DNA from 3 places in the Paenibacillus sp. FSL F4-0100 genome. Region 3 is predicted to be linked to each of the others. Evidence: riboswitches for the same ligand, from Rfam matches in the RefSeq annotation. Region 3 holds a riboswitch; each other region holds the start of a gene.
The links. A riboswitch is a leader RNA that binds a small molecule or an ion and turns the genes downstream of it on or off. The one in region 3 is predicted to bind thiamine pyrophosphate.

Region 1 (8,199 bases), 3.2 Mb from region 3:
TTCTCTTGCCGTTCAGGGATTATCTGGAATATAATAGTTATATCTATGAGTGTGCATAGACCGTTTCCTTCTCTCGTGAAGCGGTCTATGCTTTTTTACACGAATACAGGATTTTAGGGTTACGCTCTTATTCAAGTTGCAGCTAACTAGTATAAGAACTTGTGGCAGTTGAATGGTAAGAGGGCTGAGAAGAATTTAGGTCATTGGCGGTGGATGGTATGTTAGAGAAACGGTTAAAGGAGTACATAAGACAGCATCAGCAATTGATGACGGATTTGGACATCGTTCGTGACTTAGGGCTGCCGCAATGCTATATTGCTGCAGGCTACATCCGAAATTATGTGTGGGACTTGCTTCATGGGTTAGAAGGGACGGATCGGCATACGGATATCGATGTGGTGTATTTCGATCCGGAAGATGTGTCTGAAGCCCGGGATATTCGATTGGAAGAGCTTCTAAGAACAACCACGGGGAACCCGAAATGGTCGGTCAAGAATCAGGCCAGAATGCATGTGAAGAATGGAGATGAACCCTATCACTCGACCCATGATGCGTTAGCTCATTGGACGGAGACGGCTACCGCGGTCGGGGCAAGGCTGAACGCCGAAGGAGAGCTTGAGCTCTGCTGTCCTTACGGACTGGAGGATTTATTTGCGCTTCGTGTTCGCAGATGCCCAAACTTTCATAAGCGACGCTATTATTTGGAACGGGTAGGAAAGAAGCAATGGCAGGATCAGTGGCCGCAGCTAACGATAAGCGAAGATTAGAAAAAGGTATCCTAGCAGGAGTTGCAATGAGCAAGGAAATGGGCTTGTCCTTATGGAATTTATAGAGTGACCTTATAACGGCCAGAACAAGGGGATATAGCATGGACATATTCAACCGCGCACGTGAAAAGGAAATATCGTATCACGAGACATTGTACGAAGAAGCCGTACTGTTTCAACCTGGGAGCTGGTTAGCCAAGCCCGTTCAGACGGTCCTGGATCATTTGGAATTATTGCCGTTTCATGAGATGCGGGTACTGGATCTAGGCTGTGGCGTCGGGCGTAACAGCATCCCGGTTGCGCAGCGGATCCAAGCGGTTAACGGGAAGGTCATCTGCGTGGATCTGCTGCCATCGGCAGTTGACAAGCTGCTGCAGTATGCCGCATTGCATGGCGTAAGCTCAAATCTTGAGGCACTTGTGGCAGACGTAGAACACTATGAAATTACCGAGGATACTTATCATTACGTCATCGCATGCTCATGTCTGGAGCATATGAGCTCCGAGGAAGCCTTTGTATCCAAGATCAAACAGATGCAGGCTGGAACCGTGGAGCAGGGCGTACATTGCATATTGATGAGCACCGAGGTAAAGGAAATCGATCAGGAAACGGGCATAGAGGAGGCAGGCTTAATCGAGTTGAATCTATCCGCCGACAAAGCCTTTTCCATCCTTGATGAGCTGTATTCGGAATGGGAGATCTTAACGAGGCGGCAGGTGCAGCAGGATATTCAGGAAGTGAAGGATGGGAGAGACGTACTATTCCGAAGTCAATGGATTACCTTCACTGCAAGAAAAGGAGGTTGTTGACCGTGGTGAAACATACGCATCTCGGTGTTTATGGAATACTGATTCAGCATGATCATATCCTGTTGATCCAGAAAGCGAGAGGACCGCACAAGGGGAAGTGGGATTTACCGGGCGGCTCCATTGAGTTCGGAGAAGAGCCGGAGCATACGCTGCAGCGCGAATTTTCAGAGGAAACCGGACTTTCTCCAATTAAGGGGAGCATTCGGACGGCTGTATCTTACACGATCGTATATCAGTATGAAGCGAAACAGATGGAAGAGCTGCATCACATCGGTATCATGTATGATGTCGAGCTGTTGGATCTTCAAGCTGTTATCAAAACGGACGGTGACGGCCAAGACTCATTAGGAGCCAAATGGATTCCCTTGGAGTCATTGGGCTTGTTACCGTTAACACCGTTTGTAGAGATGATGATGGAGCCCGTATTAAAGGGTGAGTCTCATAAAGAAGCAGAGGTCGAAGGATGACGACTATCTATTTTGTGAGACATGCGGAATCTCCCTTTATCGATGGGAAGGAAAGGTCGCGGGGATTGTCCGCGGAGGGCTCCCTCGCTGCGGTTCGAGTCAAGGAATTGCTCCTGGGTGAAGGGATTGACGCTATTACTTCAAGCCCTTATCAGCGAGCCAGGGTCACGGTCCAACCATTGGCGGATGCTTTAGGACTCCCGATTGCGGAGCAGGAGGACTTAAGGGAACGGAAAGTCGGAGATTTTCAGGGGCATTCCTTCCTCGATGCCAAAAAGATGCTGTTTCAGGATCCAACCACGTCCTTTCCCGGAGGGGAATCCAGCAAAGCCGCACAAAGCCGAGCAGTCCAGGTGCTAGAGGGAATCTTGAATACGCATTTAGGAAAGCGTGTCGTGATTGGCACGCACGGCGACATTATGACACTTATGCTGCAGCATTATGATCAACGATTCGATTATCATTTCTGGCAAGGAATGACGCTGCCGGATATATATCGAGTCGAGTTTGAAGAAGGGCGGCTTGTGAATATCGCGCGGTTATGGAGCGAGCAATAATTCAGGTGTACTTGACATGATACAAAAGGGAGTTGTCCCATATGAAGGGTCTGCTCACACGGATGGTTCGTCAGATTAAAAAAATGTGTCCAATGAGAAATGGCTGTGCTCAGGATGGTATCCTTGCACAGCCATTTTTCGCATTTTCGGTTCGTTTGCTGCTTCGAAAGTAATAGACATGATGTATGGAGGCTGTACCCTACTTAAAATTTGAAAATGTTGATCGTTTTTTGCAGCCGGAAGACGGCATTATTCATCGCTTCTGCTTCCTCGGCCATCTTCTGGATCGATGAGATGCCCTCATTCATGGATGCCGACACCTGCTCCGTTCCTGCGGCGGATTGCTGCGTAATCGCCGATATATTCTGAATTGCGGAAGAAATGCTCTTCGCACTTTCCAGCATGGATTCGCTCTCCTTGGAGAAAGCGGAGATCTGTTCCGAAATATACTGCACACTGTTTACAATCTCCATGAACACCAGCTCAGCTTCACGGATCATTTCGGTTTGCTGCCTGACGACCTCTTCATTAATTTTTATGTTCTGAGTTGCATGTTTCACGTCCGATTCGATGCTCCGTACGAGATTGAATACTTCCCGAGTTGATGATGTGGATTCCTCAGCCAATTTACGCACCTCTTGGGCGACAACGGCAAAGCCAGCGCCATGCTCGCCTGCCCTTGCCGCTTCAATGGATGCGTTCAAGGATAACAAGTTGGTCTGATCGGCAAGTTCCGAGATCGTCTCCGTGATCTGCGTAATTCCCCTGGCGCTCTTAGCCAGCGCATCAATGGATTCCGAGACCTTGGCTGTTGCGTCAATATTACGCTGCATCCCTGCAGACTGCTTGGCAACGGAGTCCCTTCCTTGCTCAACCAGTCCCAGCGTTTCGATCGAACGGGTATTCATTTCCTGGGTTGAATGCGTATAATTGCTGACCTTCTCTTCGATCTCACCGATGGAATGCGTCATTTCGGCTACGTCTTCCGATATTTCGTTCGCGCCGACAGCCAGCTCATTGGAAGATAAGGAGACTTGATTCATCACTTGAATGAGCTCCTGGTTTTTAATCGAGATGTTGGAGCTTGACGACATGACCTGGCGGGTGATATCCGAGGTTTCCTGCAATATTTTTCGAAGCTTGTCCACCATGCTGTTGAACGTTCGGCTGAGATCGTTCATGCCCCCAACCTCTTCTACCTGGAAGGTGAAGTCGCCTTTGGCGATTTTGGCGGAAACGCTGGAGATCTCCGCAAAGGAATTGGTAAGCGTTTTCTCAATAAGACGAGAAAGAGGAAAAGTTAAACCGGTTAGTGCCACGACGATGACCACGCCAATGATTGCTTTACCCATTAGAATAAATGCAAGCAGCATTGGAACCGCAAACAAAGCGGCAATGAGAAAACAGGCTGCGGTAATTTTTCGCGAGATAGGGAGTCTGTTGAACCATGCCATAAGAATGAGTCCTCCTCAACAACATAGGATATATTTACCATGATTATAGCATCGACAGGCAAAACTAGATATAACCAATTGACAAAAAGTGTTGGATTAGGTCGAAAGGACTGAAATTGAGGAGGGAGAGGGGATACGCAGCAAATATGCGAATCCCCACTTGATGCACAGATATGAAGTGATTTTATTTTACAGCCCGGAATAAGGCGGAAGCGAGATAATCGGTATTATCCAGGATCATGCGGTCATGCTTGAACAACGTTTCCCAGAGCGCCACATCGAACAGGAGTCCTTTATCGCGCTGTTCAAATGTATCCAGATGACGTGTTTGCTCTTCCTTTAACTGGTCATTGAAGTGGTTGTACTCCAGAATTTCTTCCTGTTTAAACCCGCAAGCCAAGAGGGAGTCCGCCCATTCTTCCCTCATCATGAGATTAGGAATTCCGAAGAATTCGAGCAGTTCCTGAAGTTTTGCCTCCGGCATGGGTTTATCAAGCAGCAATTCTCTGTCCTGCAGGACGCCTCCATGATCCAGAACGCGGTAATATTCGGGCAGTGATTTCGTAGTATCCGTAAATACGGTAACGGATTCGGCCATGATTAGGTCGAATTGGTTGTCCTCGAAAGGCAATGCGCATACATCCGCTTGTTGGAACTGCACGTCGATTTCCATCGCTTCGGCTCTTGCACGGGCTTTTTTGATCATATTTTCGTTCAGGTCAATGGCCGTTACTTGATACCCCATCTCCGAAAGATGGCATGCGGTTCTGCCCGTTCCACACCCGACCTCCAAAATGCGGCTGCCCGGTTGAATGGGATAATTCTTCAGCATTCGGAGGGTTGCCTCGAATCCTCCCGGGTGGGCACTGCCCATACCTAATTTGGAGAGCATATGAATATAGTTCATCTCATCTATCCCTTCTTCCTTGTCATCAACATGAGGGTAATCGTTTATTTATTTACCATATGATTCAGGTACGTTTAGGGTTTTAGCTGAATTAGATATTTTGAGCCCTTTTTTCGGGAGGATCAGAATCATACTGGAGGAAACGTCATGAGGATGGAACCGGTAGAGGCAGCGGAACGCATCATACAATACGATTATCCCGACTGTTTGCTTGCTGTGCTTGGCGGCAGCGCGAGCAGAGGTGAATATAATGAACAATCCGATTTGGACATCATAGTCATTGAACGGGATGGTCATGATTTCAGCAGGAAGACGATAGAGGCACATGGGTGGATCGCGGAAATATTTATATTGTCTTTATCCTCCTATCGCGAATATTTCGATGAGGGAGTGATCGCGGCGAATCCTTCATTGCAGCGGATGGTCGTAGAAGGGACGGTGCTGCACGCGCTGCCTGAGGGGGAAGAGGTGCAGGCGGAAGCCCGAAGCGACTTGAATTACGGACCCATGCCCTTGACGCTAACCGACATTAACGAATACCGTTATATGCTAACCGAGTACCTGCTGGATTTGCAGAGTCCCCGAAGGGATGCCGAAAAGTGGTTTACGGTGCACAAAATAGCGGCGATTCTCTGTGATTTTGTACTTAGGGTGAACCGGGAGTGGACGGGTGAAGGGAAAACACTGTTCCGTCTGTTCAACCGCTATGACTCGATCTTGGGAGAACGATTGGAAACAGCGCTCACGGCGATGTATCGCCAGGATGATCCTTCAGTTCTTATGGCATTCACCGAGGAAATGCTCCATCCGTACGGAGGCAAGCTTCTCATTGGTTATGAGGAATAGAATTTCCTTGCCAATATAAAAAGAGGGGTACATTAGCCGTGACACTAGCACGAGACGGGAAATACTATAATAGTGTGATTACATCACGTCATTCTTTAAATCCAGGAGGGGATCTTCATGAGCGGAGTATATGGCGGCGGTGGATGGAACAATTCAGTAGGAATTATTTTGGTTCTCTTTATCCTGCTCGTAATTATCTTGAGTGCTTGGGTTTAAACCGTCAAGATTCTTGGCAGTAGTGACAGGAAGCCCGGCGCTTGCCGGGCTTTTGTCTGCTTCAATAAAGCTCAATTCGATGCGGCTTTGACCGAAGGGCTGTGTGCGGACACAACCGCAGTCATGACCAAATGGCTGCTGTCGGATTGAATCGCATGTAAAAACGCCTCTTCAAGGGATCCAAACACCTGGGCCAGTGACCCATCCAATCGGCTGGCGTAATGAACGCTTCCGGCGAATGTCCCGGCTGCCTTCGCACGATTAACTGCACCGTAGATGACATCCATGTAGTTATCGGTACCCATGGGGTAAAGAGCGAATTGGCAGGCAGTCTCAATATCGGCATGTTCCCCGATGTCGTTGTTTAAGAGGGTCGAATCCTCAGTCATAAATACATCGGCGTCCGTATCTCCGGGGCAACCGATGGAATAAGTACCATTAAAAACGGTGTGCACGCCACTCGCTGCAGCATAGGCGAATATCGCCCTTGTAACATCAAAGACATGCTCTGCACGTCCACGAATACAGGTGCTCACATCATCTGTCTGAATCCATACCTTCCCCGTATCCACGGAATGTAGTGCGCCCATGATGACCTCCACAAACCGGTCCGTCATGGGAAATACCGAGAACCGGCACCCGACGATCCGACTGGTTCCGCACACAAGCTCATTCATTGTTATTTCCTCCCCATGATATAAGTCCACGCAAAAAAACCGCACCCCGTGAAGAAAGTGCAGTTATGCCTACGAAAAGAAATAAACATAAATGCTACACTTCCCCACGCTAGTATGACCTAGATCGGGTGTTAAGGGTTAACGGCAAACCGCCGTCTCTCAGCACATGGCACCCCTAGTACAGCCAACATCCTATGTAGTTGGTTATCGCAAGTTTGCCCGGAGCTTCTGTTATCTTAGAAGTTCGAGGGTTCTTACTTGACTAATTGTATCGCTTAGTGATCGGTTTTTCAATCTTTGCCCATTATAAAAGGACCGCCTATCCAAGTTGCGGGAACTTAGGGAGGCGGCCTTTTTTCATCTATTTAATTAGTTGTATACTTTTACGCGATCTTCAAGCGGTGCAAATTCTTTCTCGCCTGGTTCAGCAGCCGGCTTACCGAAAGGCATTTGAGCAAGCAGCTTCCAGCTTTCCGGGATGTTCCATTCGGATTTTACTTTTTCGTCGATCAGCGGGTTGTAGTGCTGCAGGGATGCACCCAGACCTTCTGCTTCAAGGGATGTCCATACTACAAATTGCAGCATGCCGTTGGATTGGTTGGACCAAATCGGGAAGTTGTCGGCATAAGCGGCAAAGTTCTGTTGCAGCCCGGCAATGACGTTGTTGTCCTCGAAGAACAATACCGTACCGTAACCAGCGCGGAATGCGCCCATTTTTTCGGCAGTGGATTTGAATGCTTCTTCATCGCCAACGACTTCCTTCAGGATGCCTTCCGTGATGTTCCACAGTTTATCATGCTGTTCGCCAAGCAATACAACGACGCGTGCACTTTGGGAGTTGAAAGAAGACGGGGTATACTTAACCGCTTCGTTTACGATTTCCTGAATACGCTCGTCCGAGATAACGGATTCTTTGCTAATCCCGTAATAAGAACGGCGACTTTTGAGTGCAGTTGAAAAATCTTTAGACATTGAAAAAAAAACCTCCTGGTGTAATCGAATTTGCATACGCCTGATAAGAAGATGTCCCTTACTTCAAGCAAATATGCATGTTGCTTATTTAGCAATATTTTTAATTATCATTCCATATTAACTTACGTTTAGTTAGGAATAATATTTATGTTAGTATATTAATATAACTTAGAGTAATTGTCAACGACTTTTGATTAAATATAATTTCCCTTATCTATTAAACATGAATTGAATCCGTTTGGCTTTTTGAGAAGCTTCATTATATGGAGGTTTAAACGAAAGGAGTGCTTCCTACCTGAGGATATTAGCTATGTCTTCTCGAAACTTCATATTATGAACAATTCATGAACAAAATATACAAGTATGAACAAATTAATTGATTTTGATTCTCAATTACACTTGTCGAGCCAGAATGAGGATGATATAATGCATATCAGAGCGCGATTGATAATCAATCTCAATGAGAATGGCGTTGGAAATTGCGAGATCCCGGATATTTTAGAGACATACGCATAGAAGGAAGAGCC
Region 2 (8,199 bases), 730 kb from region 3:
GACATGAAGTAATCGCTAATATTTTCATGATCGTCATTCTCCTTTGCTCTCATGTTCCCGCTTACATTTATATTCTACACGGTGAAAACGCTGTTATCGGATGAACTTTTTACCGGAACTTCCGGAAAAACAGGTTTATATCGCAATAAAATATCCCCACCAAGTGGAGCCTATGCTGCGTTGCTTATCCAAATACTTTACGGGGACCCCAAAAAGAATGTAAAAAGCAGGACGTATACGCCCTGCTTGATCATCAATGTTTCTTAGACTAGTATTACCCTTTTAACGTACTCAGCAATCGCATCGCATCCGTCTCCTTAGATAACGCACTGACCAAAGCCGGCTGCTCACTGATATGCGACAATTCTCTGAACAGCTGCCTCATCTCTTCCCGCTCATCGTGCTTAACCGCAAGCAAGAACACAAGCTCTACCTTCTCAGTTCCCCAGGTAATCGGCTGCTTCAATGTAACAACAACGATGCAGGACTGTTTAACCCACTCCGGGCTGCCATGAGGGATAGCAATGCCCCCGCCAATCGTCGTAGCAGACATATTCTCACGATCCAGCACACTTTCCGTATATCCTGCCTCGACATACCCTTTGTCCTCCAGCATATGCGCAAATTTGGCGATTAACTGTTCTGGGCGCTCTATCTCCTGCTGAGGAAAGACGAGAAAAGGTGTCGTATATTTCAAAAAGACTGATTCCTCAGCCGCCCTGCAATCCGGCTCATCGAGCCGCCGGATCGCTTGCTCCAGCTTACGCTCGTCACTGGCCTCGAGCAGTGGGGAAACGAGGATGTGAGGTGATTTTAGCTTGGGCAGATCCACCGTTGTAATAATAAGATCCACCTCATGAGCTGCCAGATAATCCTCAACTTCCGCTTTGGACATCGTTGTCTCTACATGCACGGACGGGAATCTCCGTTCCACCTTCGCGAGAAGCAATTGGGACATCCCGACGCCCATATGACACACGATAATGGCCTTCTGAGGATGGCTTTCATTCTGGTGAAGCCGTTCCACAGACGCCTGAAAGTGCAGCGTCAAATAGGCGGCTTCCTCTTCGGGAAAATACAGCTGGAGCGCTCCCCCTACCTCTTCCAATGTCATGATGACCCGATCGAACATGTAGGGGTACATCTTTTTGATCTCAGCCAGCATCGGATTAGACACAGCCAGACCATAATGAAGACGGTTCATGGTCGTGTATAAATGCACTTTCAACCCGTTCAATAATACCTGGTCCTTGGAGAAAGGGATCATATTCAACTCCGACATCCGCCGAATCAATTGCTCAACCAATTGGGGCAGCAGGGGGTGGCTGTCTGCCAGATCACTCCGCCGGGCGCCTTCATCCTCCTGCGTGTATCGGAACTTCCCGCCAAGCAGGTGCAGGGTTAGATAAGCGGTTTCTTCCTTGGAAAAAGGTACGGCGAACAGTTTTTGCAGCTTCTTCAAAAAGTCTATCGCCCATGCAAATTCCGCTTTGTTCTCCAAAAAGGCTATGTCCTGCCCAGAGAGCGAAATCGGCTGTCCCAGCTTGGTCCGTTTGATCATGAGCAGAATATGCAGCATCAGGCTCTCAAAGGTTTCATCGGTGAAGCGGAGCTGATGTTGCTTTTGCAACGCCTTCAACTCATTGTATACGGTTGCAATCTCGTGCGGTTCGTACTGGTTACGCATCATCTGTCCCGTCAACTCCGGACGGTTGATCAACTGGTTCAACCGCGCCAGCGCCATCCGTTTGTTCTTCTCCGAGCCTTCAATCATTAATCCCACACGCTGCTTAGTCACTAAGTTCAGATCAAAGCTGTGCAGCCAGCCCTCAATCTTCTCCATATCTCGACGAATAATCGTCTTGTTCACATAAAACAAAGAAGCCAGGTTCTGAATGGTTACGGGCTTCGCGTTCATCAAGAGCCGGTAAGCCAGATGCAGCACCCTTTCCTCATCGGATACATGCTCGGTGGAACTCTCGTTGGAATACAAACGTTGGAATAAATCAGTCTGATCTGCTTCTCCGATCTCCAGATAAACGCCGAGTCCCGGCCTTTTCACCAGATTACCACTGGAGTGCTTAACTATATATTCATCAATTACCTTCAGATCATTCCGGATCGTCTTCTCCGAGCACTCGGTCTGATCCGCCAGATCCTGAACGAGCCACAACCGGTTCGGTTCCATTAACAAATTGCGAAAAATCTCTTTTTGCCTATTATTCATTCCGATCTCCTATTCAACTTATTTGGAGAGCTCTCTAAACGTGGAGCAGGTACATAGTCCTACGTATATCATATCCAGGTCTGTATAGCAATCTGATCTGGGATGCTGCACGAAAATGGATAGATGCGGATGGAGCAAAAGAATGGCATGTTGACGGAAAAGCTGAGCATATACCGTTTTTTTAAAATCTGACGTTAACAAAACAAGAGTGCCGCAGAAACTTTGGCACTCTTGTTCATGATCCGTATTATAATCCTCTTACATCTCAAGAAATTCGTTCGGTTGCACGGCATATCTTTCCTATAAAAGCCTCCACAGCCTCCCGCGCCGACTCCGCCTCCGTCACGGCGGATATCACGGCGACACCATCCGCACCCGCTCCCATGACTTCCTCCACGCGCTCCACGGTAATCCCGCCAATCCCAACGATCGGCAGATCGATTCCAGCTCCGCGCAGTTCACGAAGAATCGCTGCGCCTTGCACAGCCTTGGCATCATCCTTCGAGCGGGTCGGATAGATCGGTCCGATGCCAAGATAATCGGCACCGTGGACAATGGCACGCCTCGCTTCCTCCACGGTATGGGCGGAGACACCCAGAATCCGGTTGCCGATCCGCTCCCGTACGGAAGCCGCGCATTCGTCGTCCTGGCCGATATGCACGCCATCGGCGTTCAGCTTCAGCGCCAGCTCCACATCGTCATTGACGATGAAGGGTACGCCCGCTTGGCGGCATTGATCCTGGATCCGGCGAGCCAACTGGATCATCGGCTCGCCAACAAGCGAGCCATGTCCCTTCTCACGAAACTGGACCATGGTTGCGCCGCCAGCCAGTGCTTCCTTCACAATCCGGCTTGGCTCTTCGATACAGTTCACGCTGCCGAGTACGAGGTACATCCGTAGATGCTGCCTCATCATCTCGGGCGTCACTCTCCCCGTCATCGCAGCACCTCCTGACGGCGGCGACGATACGCCCAATGATTCGTGGGGCCGTGTCCCTGCCCCAGGTTTAAGCCGTCCTCAATGGCGGCCTGGATGAATAAGCGCCCGCTCTGAATCGCATCGAATGCACTCAAGCCTTTGGCCAGGCCTGCAGTGATGGCGGCAGAGAAAGTACAGCCGGTACCATGCGTATGAACGGTATGAATTCTTTTGCCGTATAATTCGGAGAAGGCAGTGCCATCGTATACGAGGTCCATGACCGGAGGACTGCCCGGAGGACCGTCGTCCTTGAAAATGGAAGGACGGGGCCTACGCAACTCCCCGGCGGGAATGGCAGTTCTCGTTTGGCCATACGTACTTTCGGACTGTGGCAACCCTTCCTGCTGCGTACCCGCCGCTATATCTGCTCCTCTGTCTCTTTGGTGATCCGAACCTTCACCGGCGACGCCCGGCATTCCCTCGTCATGGCCGCCTTTGATCACAACGATCTTGGGCCCCAGATCATGAATACGTCTCGCCGCTTCCTTCCGATCTTCCATCGTGCGGATACGCATCCCCGCCAATACTTCGGCCTCCGGTATATTGGGGGTGACGATCAAGGCCAGCGGCAGCAAGTCTTCTCTTAAAGCCTGCACCGCTTCGCTTTGCAGCAGCTCCGCTCCACCCTTGGCAATCATCACGGGATCGACAACGACCCTCTCCCAGCCGAATGCCCGAATCCGGTCAGCAACCAGCCGAATGACCTCGGCGTTGAACAGCATGCCCGTCTTCAATGCATCTATTCCGAGATCTGAGCCAACCGCTTCCATCTGCTCGGCTGCTGCCTCTGGGGGAAGCGGATATACGCCGTGAACCCCCAAGGTATTCTGCACCGTGATCGCGGTAATCGCCGACATGCCGTATACGCCGAGCTCCTGGAAGGTTTTTAGATCGGCCTGAATGCCGGCGCCGCCGCCGCTGTCGGACCCGGCAATCGTCAGTGCCCGGGGCACGCGAGTCTTGCTCATCGTGCGCCACCGGCGGCAGCCGTTCCCGCTTCCCGGACAGCGGCATATCCCGCCAACGAGCCTGGATGAAGTTTTGCCAGCTCATCCAGGAAAGCGATCTGGAAGCTTCCCGGTCCTTGGTCCGCCGTGCATTCCGCAGCTCTCGCCGCCGCGGCCCCGTAGAAGGCCAGACCCGCCGTACCCGCAAGCAGCAGGTCTGCTTCCACTGCCGCAAAGGCACCCAGCACCGAGGTCAGCAGGCACCCTGCGCCGGTGACCTTCGTGAGCAGAGCATTCCCGCCGGTTATGATACGCACTTCGGTTCCATTGGTAATTACGTCCTCTTCACCGGTAATGGCCACGATCGTGCCTAATTCGCGTGCAGCCCGCACAGCAAGCTCGGTATGATTGCTGCCTGCGCTATTGCCAGCGTCTACGCCTTTGATCTCGCGCGCCTCCCCGACAAGGTGAGCGACTTCAGCCGCATTCCCGCGCACGAGCGAAACCTTCACCTCGCTTAGGATCCGCAATGCCGACTCCGTCCGAAAACGGGTCGCTCCCGCACCGACCGGGTCCAGCAAGACCGGGACGCCATGTGCATTCGCCGATTGTCCGGTGATGATCATCGCATCCACCAGCTCGCGGTTCAGCGTGCCGATGTTCAGCACGAGCGCGCCCGCTATGGCGGCCATATCCGCCACTTCCTCCGGCGCGTAAGCCATGACCGGCGACGCGCCCAGCGCGTACAAGCCGTTAGCCGTAAAATTCGTAACCACCACGTTTGTCATATTGTGAACGAGGGGGCTCGTCTGCTGTACCTTCGTTAAAAGCGCCGAAACCTCTTTTTCCCATGCATGCATATGAATCGCCTCTCTTATCTATATTGGAATTTATGTGCTTATTATGACTCCTTACAGCACCGCAGCCTGCAGCGGCACCGGCCATTCCTCCTGCTTATATGCCATATCCCAGAACATATACTCCAGCTGGCAGCTCAGCATGAAATGCTCCTTCATCCGTTCCCGCTCGGCTGCCGTCGCGCGCTCTGCCCATTCATCGACACGGTTGCAGAACTTGGCTGTCGCGTCTTCCCCACGGTTGCCATAGAAATAAATCCAGTCATAGAACGGATGGGATGCATCCGGCTTCACTTCATCCAGCAGCTTGCAGCCAATCTCCAGGTACGTCCACGGGCAAGGAAGTAGTACGGCCATAATCTCGCCTAGACTGCCCTCGTGCGCCACTGTCAGCATATGACGGATATAATGATGCGCGGACGGAGCCAGCGGATAGCCCTGAAGCTCTTCGTAGGTCACCCCGGCGGCTGCGCAAAAATTCTGATGCGGGTGCACCTCGCTGTGCAAGATGAATGAAATCTGTTCGTTAAAGGTCGCGATCTCTTCCCTGCTGGTCGATTTGGATATGGCGATACCGTAAATCCGCATGTAGGCATTCAAATACTCAAAATCCTGCTTCACATAGTGAATCAGCTGTTCTCGCGCCAGGTTCCCCTCGGCAATGCCTTTTACAAAGGGATGATCAAAGATTGCTTGAAAAATGTCTCCCGCCTGCTGACGGAGCTCTTGCGTGAAACTCATTTTTGTCCCCACCTCCAACATATTGAAGAGCAGGAAGTCCGTAAGACACGACTTTTCAGACAACGCTAAAAAGCCGCCCCCGAAAACTGGAGCGGCTTCGTCAACAAGCCCGGGTGCGCCAAAAAAGCGCACCGAGACCTCATATACGAAGGCTCCACTTTCCTACGCTAGTACGAACTAGATCAGGTTCAAAGGGTCCAAGATACGCTCTTGTCTCAGCCGCCAACGGCTCCCCTAGTGGACTTCCTATTCTTTTGTTTAATACTGTACATAGGTTTATGGATGCTGTCAAACATTAACTGTTCGTGAACGGAGCCCCACGCTCGAACCCTCCCATACCCGGGTGATCATGATGTTTTTCGGTGGCTGAGGTTATTCGCAAAAAACGCCGGCGGCCGAAACTTGTTACGGGAACACTGACGCTCGGCTGTCATGTATTCCCCAACATAATGAGAACATAAGCGTTATGCAAATAAATGAAGTTTAAAGGAGCGAGCGTATTTATGACGAACCAACCAAACCAAGCGAAAGACGTTAAACCCATTCCGCAAGGCTACACGTCCGTAACGCCGTGGATCATCTCAAGAAACTCCGCAGCGCTGATCGATTTCCTCAAGCAGGCTTTTCAAGCCGAGGAGTTAGCCCGCGTCTATGTCGGTGAAGGTATCATCGGCCATGCCGAAGTCCGAATCGGGGATGCCGTCGTCATGATGTTTGACGCGAAACCGGAATGGCCGGATAGCCCGGCATACCTCCGTTTATATGTTGAGGATTGCGAAGATGTGTATCAGCAAGCGCTGGCCGCAGGAGCCGTCTCGGTGACGGAGCCAACGAGCTTGTTCTTCGGCGACAAGGTGGGACGGGTACGGGACCCGTTCGGCAACTTATGGTGGGTACAGACACGAATGGAGGACCTCACTCCGGAAGAAGTGGAACAGCATGCCCAAGACCCGGAATACATCAAAGCGATGACCTATGTTGCCGGTGCGGAGATTGTGGTGAAGATTTCGTAAAAATATGAAGTGAAGCAATAGCAGTATAACAGGAGGGCACGGATGGACTCGGTGTCTAGGGGTATGCATGGATGGCTGGGATTATAATCGATGTAGGAGCCGGCGGGGACTCAGAGTAGATATGGTTTAGAGGTAGAAACCGGGGTAACACAGCGTGTATAGCTGAGGCTGCTGCCGGTCTTGGTGCTTACTGCCGGTCTTGTTACTACTGCTGATCTTGGTGTTACTGCTGGTATTGGCTACTACTGATCTTGGTGTTACTGCTGGTATTGGTGCTTACTGCCGGTCTTGTTACTACTGCTGGTCTTGTTACTACTGCTGGTCTTGGCTACTGCTTGTGGGCTAACGGACTGAGGATACGTTATTTAGCTGAGTAGGTGTGATTTTTGATAGTCATCGGACACCAGGTACGCTATTCATAGAATATGATGGCAAATGGGCCGGTAATTGTGGTAATAAGGGATCCTGTGTCCGTTAGATTTAAAAATCGGGGGCAATTTGAGAAATAAGGGATCCGGAGTCCGATAACAGTCAGGGGCAGCGGCACGAAGTAGGGAACTTGGTTAAGCTGTGCTGGCGTGCGGTGTGGCATGCCTTATAGCGGCAGTACTGGCGATGCTGTGATGCTAAAAAAGGAGGCGTCCCTCAAGATCTGATATCTTTTGGGATGCCTCCTTTTTCAGCTTTTTCCTTGCATCATCTGCTATACGATAATACTACCCTGTAGCATTCGTCTTCATTCATTACTGAATGCCGTAAAACTCCTGCAGTTGGTCAATCATCAGATTGGCCGCCAGGATGCCGCCTGCTGTATTCCAGATTGCATCATCCACTTTGTGGGCTTGGCCGTTCTTGACGACGTTCAGGTTTTTCCATAATGGATCGTTGATCCATTCCTGCTCGGTTTGGTTGGCGCCGCCATCCCCGGTTTCATAAGTGAAGTAGAAGAGTCTGTCGGCATCTGCCTCAGGCAAACGTTCCTTCGTGATCTCGTCAACGAAATTGTCCTTCGCATTCTTCGTCATGTCGTTTCGAGCGATGCCGATTTTATCGAAAATAACGCCCGAGAACGTATTGGTATGGTACACGCGCGTCTTGCCTGCCATGAAACGGACTACGGAGACGGTTTCGTCGAGCTTGCTTCCAGCCTTCTCTTTGAAATCCTGAATCCGCTTGTCGTATGCTGCCAAAAGCTCCTCGCCTTCGGATACCTTGTTCAGCGCCTTGGCATACAGTTCAAAATTGTTCTGCCACTCGCCGCGAAGATCCTCGGCAAAAACGGTCGGCGCGATCGCCTTCAATTGCTCGTATACTTTCTCCTGACGCATCTTGTTGCCGATAATCAGATCCGGCTGCAGGCCCGCGATCAGTTCGATGTTCGGCTGACTCTCTTCACCGACAACGGTAACGCCTTCCATCTGGTCTTTAATATGTG
Region 3 (8,199 bases):
GCAGGTACCTTACGATCAGGTTTCCGGTTGAACGAGGCTCCCGCTCGCCAACAGATGGATTACGGGTATCAGGAGCGGAATGTCCGCCTGCGAAACTAATGAAAAATACCGATAACGTATAGAGTGGATACAGGTAAGAGCGAACCTCGATATCCAAAAGATCAACGAGATAGATGTACAGAACATCTCCGGCAATAAATGTACTTCCGCCAAGACATAGCAGGATGGCCGCCCATTTCCTTAACTGTCCGGTATTAAAATACAACACCATTGTAAAAAAAATAAGTACCATTGCGCACAGTGGATACAGCATGTCCACCCAAAGGTTTCCCCATGCTGCCTCATGGGCCAGACCCTGAAGCTCAGGCTTGATGAAATATTCCCATCCTACCGTCATGACCGCTATGCCAACAATCACGATATCCAGCATAAACCGCAGCCCCCGAAACGAACCCTGAACATGCCGGAATAAATAAATGAGAGAACTTGCGAACAGGATAAGTTCGAGCCCCCAGAACAAATGGGTTAGAACTGACAGGAAAGCGCTCTCTTTTCCAAACCAGATATTGCATGCGTGGAGGGTTCGGGCCACTGCCTCCCCCATCAATCCGAGACTCACAATAAGCCAAAACCTGCGAAGATGAACCTCAAAACGCCGACGGATCCGCCGCATTAAATAAACGGAAGCGGCTGCAGGAGAAATAATGACTAGTACACGCTGAAGCGATAAAGCATCAGGCATCCACAGAGCGATCATTATCTGAATGAATGCATATATTATGGCGAGTCGAATCCACAGATGATCTGCTGGAGTTGGACTCATAAGCATTCCTCCTCGGCCAAAAGGTAAGCTGGTTCACTTTAAGTGTGTTAGGTCTTTTGAATTAACATATCTATTTCTCATGATACTTTTTGCCCACCCAAAAGTAAAGATGAGGAAATGAAAGAAAAATCATCTTATTAGTCTGTGCACGAACAACATAAAACCTATTTGACGTATAGGAATTATATGATAATATTTCAGTCATATCTTATATGAATCGGAAGGGGTGTTGAACCATGTCACAGAAACGATTGGATCATGTTGGTATTGTTGTCCGGGACCTTGAAGCTACAATCGCCTTCTATACATCCGTAGTCGGACTTGAGCTGAAGGACCGCCTGACCCATACTAATGGCGTTATCCAGCTGGCGTTCCTAGGATTTAACGGCAGCAACGAGACGGAAGTCGAGCTTATTCAGGGATACAGCGACACGCTCCCTTCGGAAGGAACTGTACATCATTTTGCAGTCAGCACGGATAACATTGAAGAGGAATATGCCCGTGTGCAGGGACTTGACGTTCCTCACTTGGACGAGGAAATCGTGACGCTTCCGAACGGGTACCGCTATTTCTTCGTGCACGGTCCCGAAGGAGAATGGATTGAGTTCTTCCAGCGCTAATCTCTGCGTAGAAGCCGTATTCAAATACTTTATCTTGTGAAAGGTTCATAGCATCAATTAATTCTCCCATTTCATTAGTGTTCTAACAAAGACCTGTCACGTTCGCGCCTCTTCGAACTAGACAGGTCTGCTGTGTTAGGACTATAATAGCGGATGTAATGATCGAAACTTCATAAATACCGGGGGAGCTGGAATTTGGCCGGCTGAGAGTGTATCCGATATGATACTGACCCTTACACCTGATCTGGGTAATGCCAGCGTAGGAAGCCCATGTTTGCGGCAGCTTTTATTTGCCGTGGTATACACTTACGCCGTCATGCGTCCTGATATCATCAGGGCGTTTTTTTGTGGAGTTGCGAGGTAATAGAAAGAGAACTTAAAGGAGAGAAGAAACGATGAAGAAGGGAAGATGGATTCCGCTGCTTCTCGCTTGCGTCCTGCTGATGGTTGCGTCCGGATGCGGTACAAGCGGAGAGAACAAGAAGACAGGCGCAGCAGGTGAGGACAGTCAGACTTCCGGGAAGCTCCGTGACGTACAGCTGATGCTCGATTGGTCCGCCAATACGAATCACACCGGCCTGTATGCAGCGAAGGAGCTTGGGTATTATGAGGAAGAAGGGCTTAATGTCCAGATCGTCCAGCCGGGAGCAGGCGGAACGGACACGCTGGTCGCATCCGGAAACGTGCCGTTCGGCATCAGTTATCAGGAAGGCGTAACGCTGGCCAGAACCCAAGGATTGCCGCTCGTTTCCATCGCAGCGATCATTCAGCATAATACATCCGGCTTTGCGGCTCCCAAGGATAAAGGCATCTTGAGGGCAGGCGATTTTGAAGGGAAATCCTATGGCGGCTGGGGCTCGCCTGTGGAGGAAGCGGTTATGAAGTCCATCATGGAGATCGATGGTGCCGATGTCAGCAAGGTGAATATGGTCAATATGGGCGATGCCGATTATTTTACGGCCGTCAAACGCGACATTGATTTTGCCTGGATCTTCTATGCTTGGACGGGTATTGAAGCCGAGCTTCGCAATGAGCCGCTTGACATGATTTATGTGAAGGACTACTCTGAGCAGCTTGATTATTACACACCGGTGATCGTAACGAACGAGAAGCAGATCCAGGAAGACCCTGAGCTTGTCAAAGCGTTCATGCGGGCGACTTCAAAAGGATACGACTATACGATTCAACATCCCGAAGATGCGGCAGCCCTGCTGACGAAGGCTGTTCCCGACCTGGATGCCGAACTGGTTCTAGCCAGCCAGAAATGGCTGAGCCCCCGTTATCAGGATGATGCATCCCGCTGGGGCGAACAGAAAGCCGAAGTATGGTCGGGGTACGCAGACTGGATGTTTGAGCGCAAGCTGCTGGAGAAGGAACTTGACGCTGACAGCGCATTTACCAATGAATTTTTACCGGAGAAGCCATAAGGTTATTTCTATATAAAAGAAGAGAGACGGCCTTTGCAGCAGGCCGCCTCTCTTCCATTACAATACAGCTTGCACGAAAGGATGAGTTTATATGGCGAATACTCTCTTGAGCGTTCAAGTAATACCGAGAACGCCAAACGGGACCGACAGCATCCCTTATGTAGATGAAGCGATCAAGGTTATTCAGGAATCAGGCGTGAAATACGAGGTTCATGCACTCGAAACGACCATGGAGGGAGAGCTCTCCGAGCTGCTCAGGATCGTTGAGCGCATGCACGAGGCGCTGGTTAATGCGGGCAGTCCCAGCATCATATCCCAGGTCAAAATCGCGCATCATCCAAGCGGCATCAGTATGGATAAGCTGACTGAGAAATACCGTCCATGAGAAGCTGGTGGAGTTCTGTTTGGCCGCCCGTTGTGGCGGTTCTCTTCTTTTTGGTGGTATGGCAGGCGGCAGTATCCGTGTTCGACATTGAACCCTTTATTTTGCCTGCACCGACGGCCATCGGGCATGAGGCCGTTACCGGAGCTTCCGGCCTCTTCCAGCATACAGCGGCCACCCTGCAATTAACCCTGATCGGCTTTATAATCGGTACGGCAATCGGTCTAATCATCTCGCTGGCACTGCACATGGTGCCTTTTCTCAAAACCGCCCTTTATCCGCTTCTTATTCTTAGCCAAAATGTGCCGACAATCGCCCTAGCCCCGCTTCTCATGATTTGGTTCGGCTTCGGCATGCTGCCCAAGGTTATCGTGATTACGCTGGTCTGCTTCTTCCCTGTCGCTGTTGCGGCCCTGGATGGACTCGCACGTACCGACCGCACCATGATGAATTATATGCAGATGGCGGGGGCTACCTCGTGGCAAATTTTCACCAAGCTGGAGCTGCAGCATGCCCTTCCCTCCATCTTCTCCGGGATTCGAATTGCGGCCACCTATTCGGTCATGGGGGCGGTTATCGGGGAATGGATCGGCTCGGACCGGGGAATCGGCTACTACATGATGCTGCAAAAATCCGGCTACCGCACGGATCGGGTATTTGTTGCCATCCTGGTCATCGTCTTGCTCAGCCTGCTGATGGTGCTGCTGATCACCCTGCTGGAGAAACGGCTCATCCGCTGGAATCGAAAAGGTTGAGCCCCCTGTGAATAGACATTTCGAATCTTATATGAAAGGAGGCCATTTATCGATATGACACATCAAATACCCCTGCCGCTCCAGAACGGGGCTGACCCGTCCACTGCGTCGGTCTCATCAGCACCTGCCCTCGAGGTTCGCAGCCTTCGGAAAACCTTCCGCGACCGGCGCAGCGAAGTGCATGTGCTGGATGGCCTTTCGCTTCAGGTACAACCCGGGGAATTCGTCTCCTTGATCGGTCCTTCAGGCAGCGGAAAGAGCACACTCTTCCATATCATCGGGGGATTAACCGCTCCGGATACGGGTTCGGTCCTCATGGATGGTCAGGACGTGACCGGGGAAAAAGGCCGCATCGCCTATATGCCTCAACAGCCAGCCCTGTTCCCTTGGCGTACGGTGGAGGACAATGTGCTCCTTCCCGAGGAGCTGAGAGGCACCACGAAAGCTGCTGCCAGGGAACATGCCAGCAGCTGGATGGAACGGGCCGGCCTCACCGGCTTCGAGAAGGCGTATCCGCACACCCTTTCAGGCGGAATGCAGCAGCGGGCGGCTTTTCTGCGCGCACTGATGAGTCCCCAGGAAGTCATGTGCCTGGACGAACCGTTCAGCGCATTGGATGCGCTGACGCGCAGTGATATGCAGCGCTGGCTGCTCGATATCTGGGAGGATACGCGCCGTTCGGTGCTGATGATTACCCATCATATCGAGGAGGCGCTGCTCCTTTCGGACAGCATCTATATCCTGTCAGCCCGGCCCGGAACCATCTTGAAACGGGTAGAAGTCCCTTTCTCCCGCCCGCGCCGGGAAAACATCCTGATGGATCCGTCCTTCATCGCATTAAAAACCGAAATTTCCGCCATCATGCGGGAAGAACAGCATAAGCGCTGACCGATTAAGGCCAGCGGAATACATACATCCATGATTAGCCAAGCGCTTCGTGGAAGCTTACAAGCGAGGTTATGTAACGATGAAATCATTTACGCAAAGTGAAGCCAATTTCCCACTGTTGGATACTCATATTCATCTGGACAGCTATTCGTTATCCGATCAACAAGCGATTCTCGCGGATATCCGTCATCATGAGGTTCAATCCGTTATCTCCGTCTCCATGCATCTGGCTTCCTGCAAGCGAAACCTGGAGCTGGCCAGGCAGTACGGACCGATGGTGCGGCCGGCTTTCGGTTATCATCCGGAGCAGCACCTCCCTTCCACTAACGAAACCGAAGAGCTGCTGGATTGGATGGCAGAGCATGCCGATGAGATGGTCGCCGTAGGAGAGGTGGGTCTCCCCTATTACGCCAGGCTGGAGGCTGAATCGAAGGGCCGACCTTGGGATAACCGCCCTTACGCCTATCTATTGGAGCAATTTATAGCATTTGCTAAAAAGCATCATAAACCGGTGATTCTGCACGCTGTATATGAAGATGCGGATATCGCATGTGATTTGCTCGAAAAATACGGCGTCACTCGTGCCCATTTCCATTGGTTCAAGGGCTCCCGTGACACCTTGCAGCGGATGGCCGGTAACGGATACTATATTTCCTTCACGCCTGACATCCTCTATGAGGAAGAAATTCGGGATATGGCATGTAGGTATCCGGATCATCTCGTCATGACCGAAACCGATGGTCCTTGGCCGTTCGAAGGTCCGTTCACCGGACAGATGACCCATCCTCGGATGACGGCTGCTGTGGCTGCGGCATGGGCGGAGCTTCAGGGGCTGTCCATATCCGAGGCTCGCAGGATTTTTTATGAGAACGCCGCGAGACTTTACGATCTATAAAAAGAATCTTCATTCAGCTTTAAGTCGGTTGTTTACGCAATCGGCTTGTTTTCTTTAAGAAATCGGTTATATTGATTAATCAACTCATCAAGCACGATCGATTGACCGAGGACTTTAGGATGATTAAAATCACGATACCGCTGCTTCATCTTATGAAGCTTATGCCGTTCTTGCTCGATATTAAACTTTATGCCTTCCTTCGTTTCCATGACTTTATATCCTCCCCTCATGTAATATTTTATGCTTTAATGTAAAATTATAGGATGTTTAATATTAGACATCAGAAATATAACATGGAGGAGCTATTCCTGTTATTCACGCCAAAAAACCACAATGCAAGTTGCAGCATTGTGGTTTTGGATTCCATTATTTAACGTACTTCTCCTGATACGCCTTTGACATCTCGTCTGTAATTTCCTTCATCTTCGGATCACTCTTGATCGTTTCAATCAGTTTATCGTACGATTCAACCGGTTCTTTGCCCGTGATGACCATGACCCGCATATCCTCCACCTTCTTGGAAATCTCGGGATAGTATTTGTTATAGGCTTCCGAATACAGCTCTCCCGAAGGATTCGGAACCTTGACCGTCTTGCGCTCTGTGACAATCTCTACGTTCCGCTCATATACTTCATCCGGCATCCCTACCGCGCTGATGGCCATATCGTCGCTGACGAGGTGAATCATATTGTTCAAGTTGCCGTCACCCGTCTTATCCACGGCGGCCTGCGGCGTTGCAACCTTCTTCCCGTTCTCCACATTATAATGGACACCTTCGATTCCGTAGGTCAGCATCTCATTGCCTTCTTGACTATAACCGTAATCGAAAAACTCGAGGATTTTCTTCACTTTCGCCTCCGGCACTTTCTTCGGAATCAGGTACACTCCATAGTACGGCGATCCTGAAGGCGTATACTTCACCCCGTTTGCATTCTCCAAGTAAGCAAGCGGCATTAGATCCGCCTTGGGGTCAACGCCTTTCACGGCTTCGCCGGTCACCCAGGCATGGTTCATGGACATGCCCCCTACCCCTGCCTTGGCGCTTCGCATCGTATCCATCACCTGCGAGAACTTCATGATCGCGAAGTCTTTGGGGAACAAGCCCTCGTCATAAGCCTGTTTGATCCACAGCATGGCCTCCCTTGACTCGTCCGACGTCATAATCGGAGTCAGGGTATTATCGGGTTGAAGCTTCCAGGACCCTTGCGTTTCATTAAATATATTGTAAATATAAGCGAGAGCCCCCGGATTTGCGGCATATGGAATCTCATCGGCCTGTCCATTACCATTCGGATCCTGTTCCTTAAAAGCCTTTAACACGTTATGGAACTCATCCAGCGTTTTGGGCGTTTCCAGCTTAAGGGCATCCAGCCAGTCCTTGCGGATCATCGGGAACACTCCGCCGCCATAGCTAGGATAATAACGAGGAATGACGATGTTCTTGCCATCCACCTTGGTGATTTCCCACATTTCCTTCAGTTCTTCGCGGTTCAAACTCGGATAGTCTTTAAGAAACGGCGTCAGATCCCAGAAGACGCCCTGCTTCAGCATTTTCTGCAGCTGCGGGTTCTGCATCGTTTCCACGAAAGTAACCTCCGGAAGATCGCCGGATGCAAGCATGACATTGATCTTCTCTTCGGCCGTGGACGGCGACAGCCACGTAATATTCAGCTTGGTATTGGTGCGCTTCTCGAGCTCTTTCCATAGTACATTGGTGTTGTCTATAAATTCGGTGGCATAATTCAGGGTCTGTATCGTAATGCTGGTTGGTTCACTGTTGTCTGTTCCGCTTCCGTTATCGCTCGGTGCACTTCCGTCTCGGCTGCCGCATGCGCTAAGCAAGAGCGAGCTTGCCAAGAGCAGCACCCCCGACATTTTTAAAAACGACTTGCCCGGCTTGGTTTCCTTTTTTTTCATCATTAGACCTCCCTTTTAATTTACATCTCGTCTGACTGATCATGATGGCAGTTAGACCGTATATCGGATCATTCCTTGACAGAGCCTACCATCGCCCCTTTGGCGAAGTGCTTCTGCAGGAATGGATACACTAACATGATCGGAACGGTTGCAATCACGACCGCCGCCATCTTCAACGTTTCTGTTGGGACGGGACGGTTCACTTGGAAGGCGAATCCGCCGCCGCTCCCCGATCCCATCGTTGTTGGGTCCACAAGCATATTTTGCAGCAATACTTGCAGCGGCCACATCTTCTGGTCGTTAATAAACATCAGTGCGTTGAAGTACGTATTCCAATAGCCGACGGCAAAGAACAATCCAAACGCCACCAACGCCGGCAGCGACAACGGCAGAATGATTCGCCAGAATACGCCGATATCATTCGAGCCGTCGATCATCGCGGCTTCCTCCAGACTTTCCGGAATGCTGTCGAAGAATCCCTTCATGAGCAGC

Region 1: another riboswitch for thiamine pyrophosphate. It lies ahead of MHH48_RS23685 (YkoF family thiamine/hydroxymethylpyrimidine-binding protein); the one in region 3 lies ahead of MHH48_RS03210 (ABC transporter substrate-binding protein).
Region 2: another riboswitch for thiamine pyrophosphate. It lies ahead of tenA (thiaminase II); the one in region 3 lies ahead of MHH48_RS03210 (ABC transporter substrate-binding protein).

The regions. Positions count from the first base shown of each region.
Region 1 covers NZ_CP150303.1:5,261,277-5,269,475, reverse strand. Annotated here, with positions in the region: gene MHH48_RS23725 (nucleotidyltransferase family protein) at 219-767, shown strand; gene MHH48_RS23720 (class I SAM-dependent methyltransferase) at 869-1,576, shown strand; gene MHH48_RS23715 (NUDIX domain-containing protein) at 1,579-2,043, shown strand; gene MHH48_RS23710 (histidine phosphatase family protein) at 2,040-2,600, shown strand; gene MHH48_RS23705 (methyl-accepting chemotaxis protein) at 2,804-4,054, opposite strand; gene MHH48_RS23700 (class I SAM-dependent methyltransferase) at 4,239-4,961, opposite strand; gene MHH48_RS23695 (nucleotidyltransferase domain-containing protein) at 5,109-5,807, shown strand; gene MHH48_RS23690 (sporulation protein YjcZ) at 5,925-6,023, shown strand; gene MHH48_RS23685 (YkoF family thiamine/hydroxymethylpyrimidine-binding protein) at 6,095-6,700, opposite strand; TPP riboswitch at 6,785-6,887, opposite strand; gene MHH48_RS23680 (nitroreductase family protein) at 7,070-7,672, opposite strand.
Region 2 covers NZ_CP150303.1:1,449,238-1,457,436, reverse strand. Annotated here, with positions in the region: gene MHH48_RS06415 (PTS fructose transporter subunit IIABC) at 1-28, opposite strand, end outside; gene MHH48_RS06410 (BglG family transcription antiterminator) at 275-2,227, opposite strand; gene thiE (thiamine phosphate synthase) at 2,493-3,167, opposite strand; gene thiD (bifunctional hydroxymethylpyrimidine kinase/phosphomethylpyrimidine kinase) at 3,164-4,174, opposite strand; gene thiM (hydroxyethylthiazole kinase) at 4,171-5,013, opposite strand; gene tenA (thiaminase II) at 5,065-5,751, opposite strand; TPP riboswitch at 5,894-5,997, opposite strand; gene MHH48_RS06385 (VOC family protein) at 6,255-6,764, shown strand; gene MHH48_RS06380 (iron-siderophore ABC transporter substrate-binding protein) at 7,508-8,199, opposite strand, start outside.
Region 3 covers NZ_CP150303.1:722,692-730,890, reverse strand. Annotated here, with positions in the region: gene MHH48_RS03220 (GGDEF domain-containing protein) at 1-823, opposite strand, end outside; gene MHH48_RS03215 (VOC family protein) at 1,060-1,443, shown strand; TPP riboswitch at 1,615-1,726, shown strand; gene MHH48_RS03210 (ABC transporter substrate-binding protein) at 1,839-2,870, shown strand; gene MHH48_RS03205 (MTH1187 family thiamine-binding protein) at 2,962-3,255, shown strand; gene MHH48_RS03200 (ABC transporter permease) at 3,252-4,007, shown strand; gene MHH48_RS03195 (ABC transporter ATP-binding protein) at 4,062-4,895, shown strand; gene MHH48_RS03190 (TatD family hydrolase) at 4,975-5,790, shown strand; gene MHH48_RS03185 (aspartyl-phosphate phosphatase Spo0E family protein) at 5,823-5,999, opposite strand; gene MHH48_RS03180 (extracellular solute-binding protein) at 6,157-7,707, opposite strand; gene MHH48_RS03175 (carbohydrate ABC transporter permease) at 7,776-8,199, opposite strand, start outside.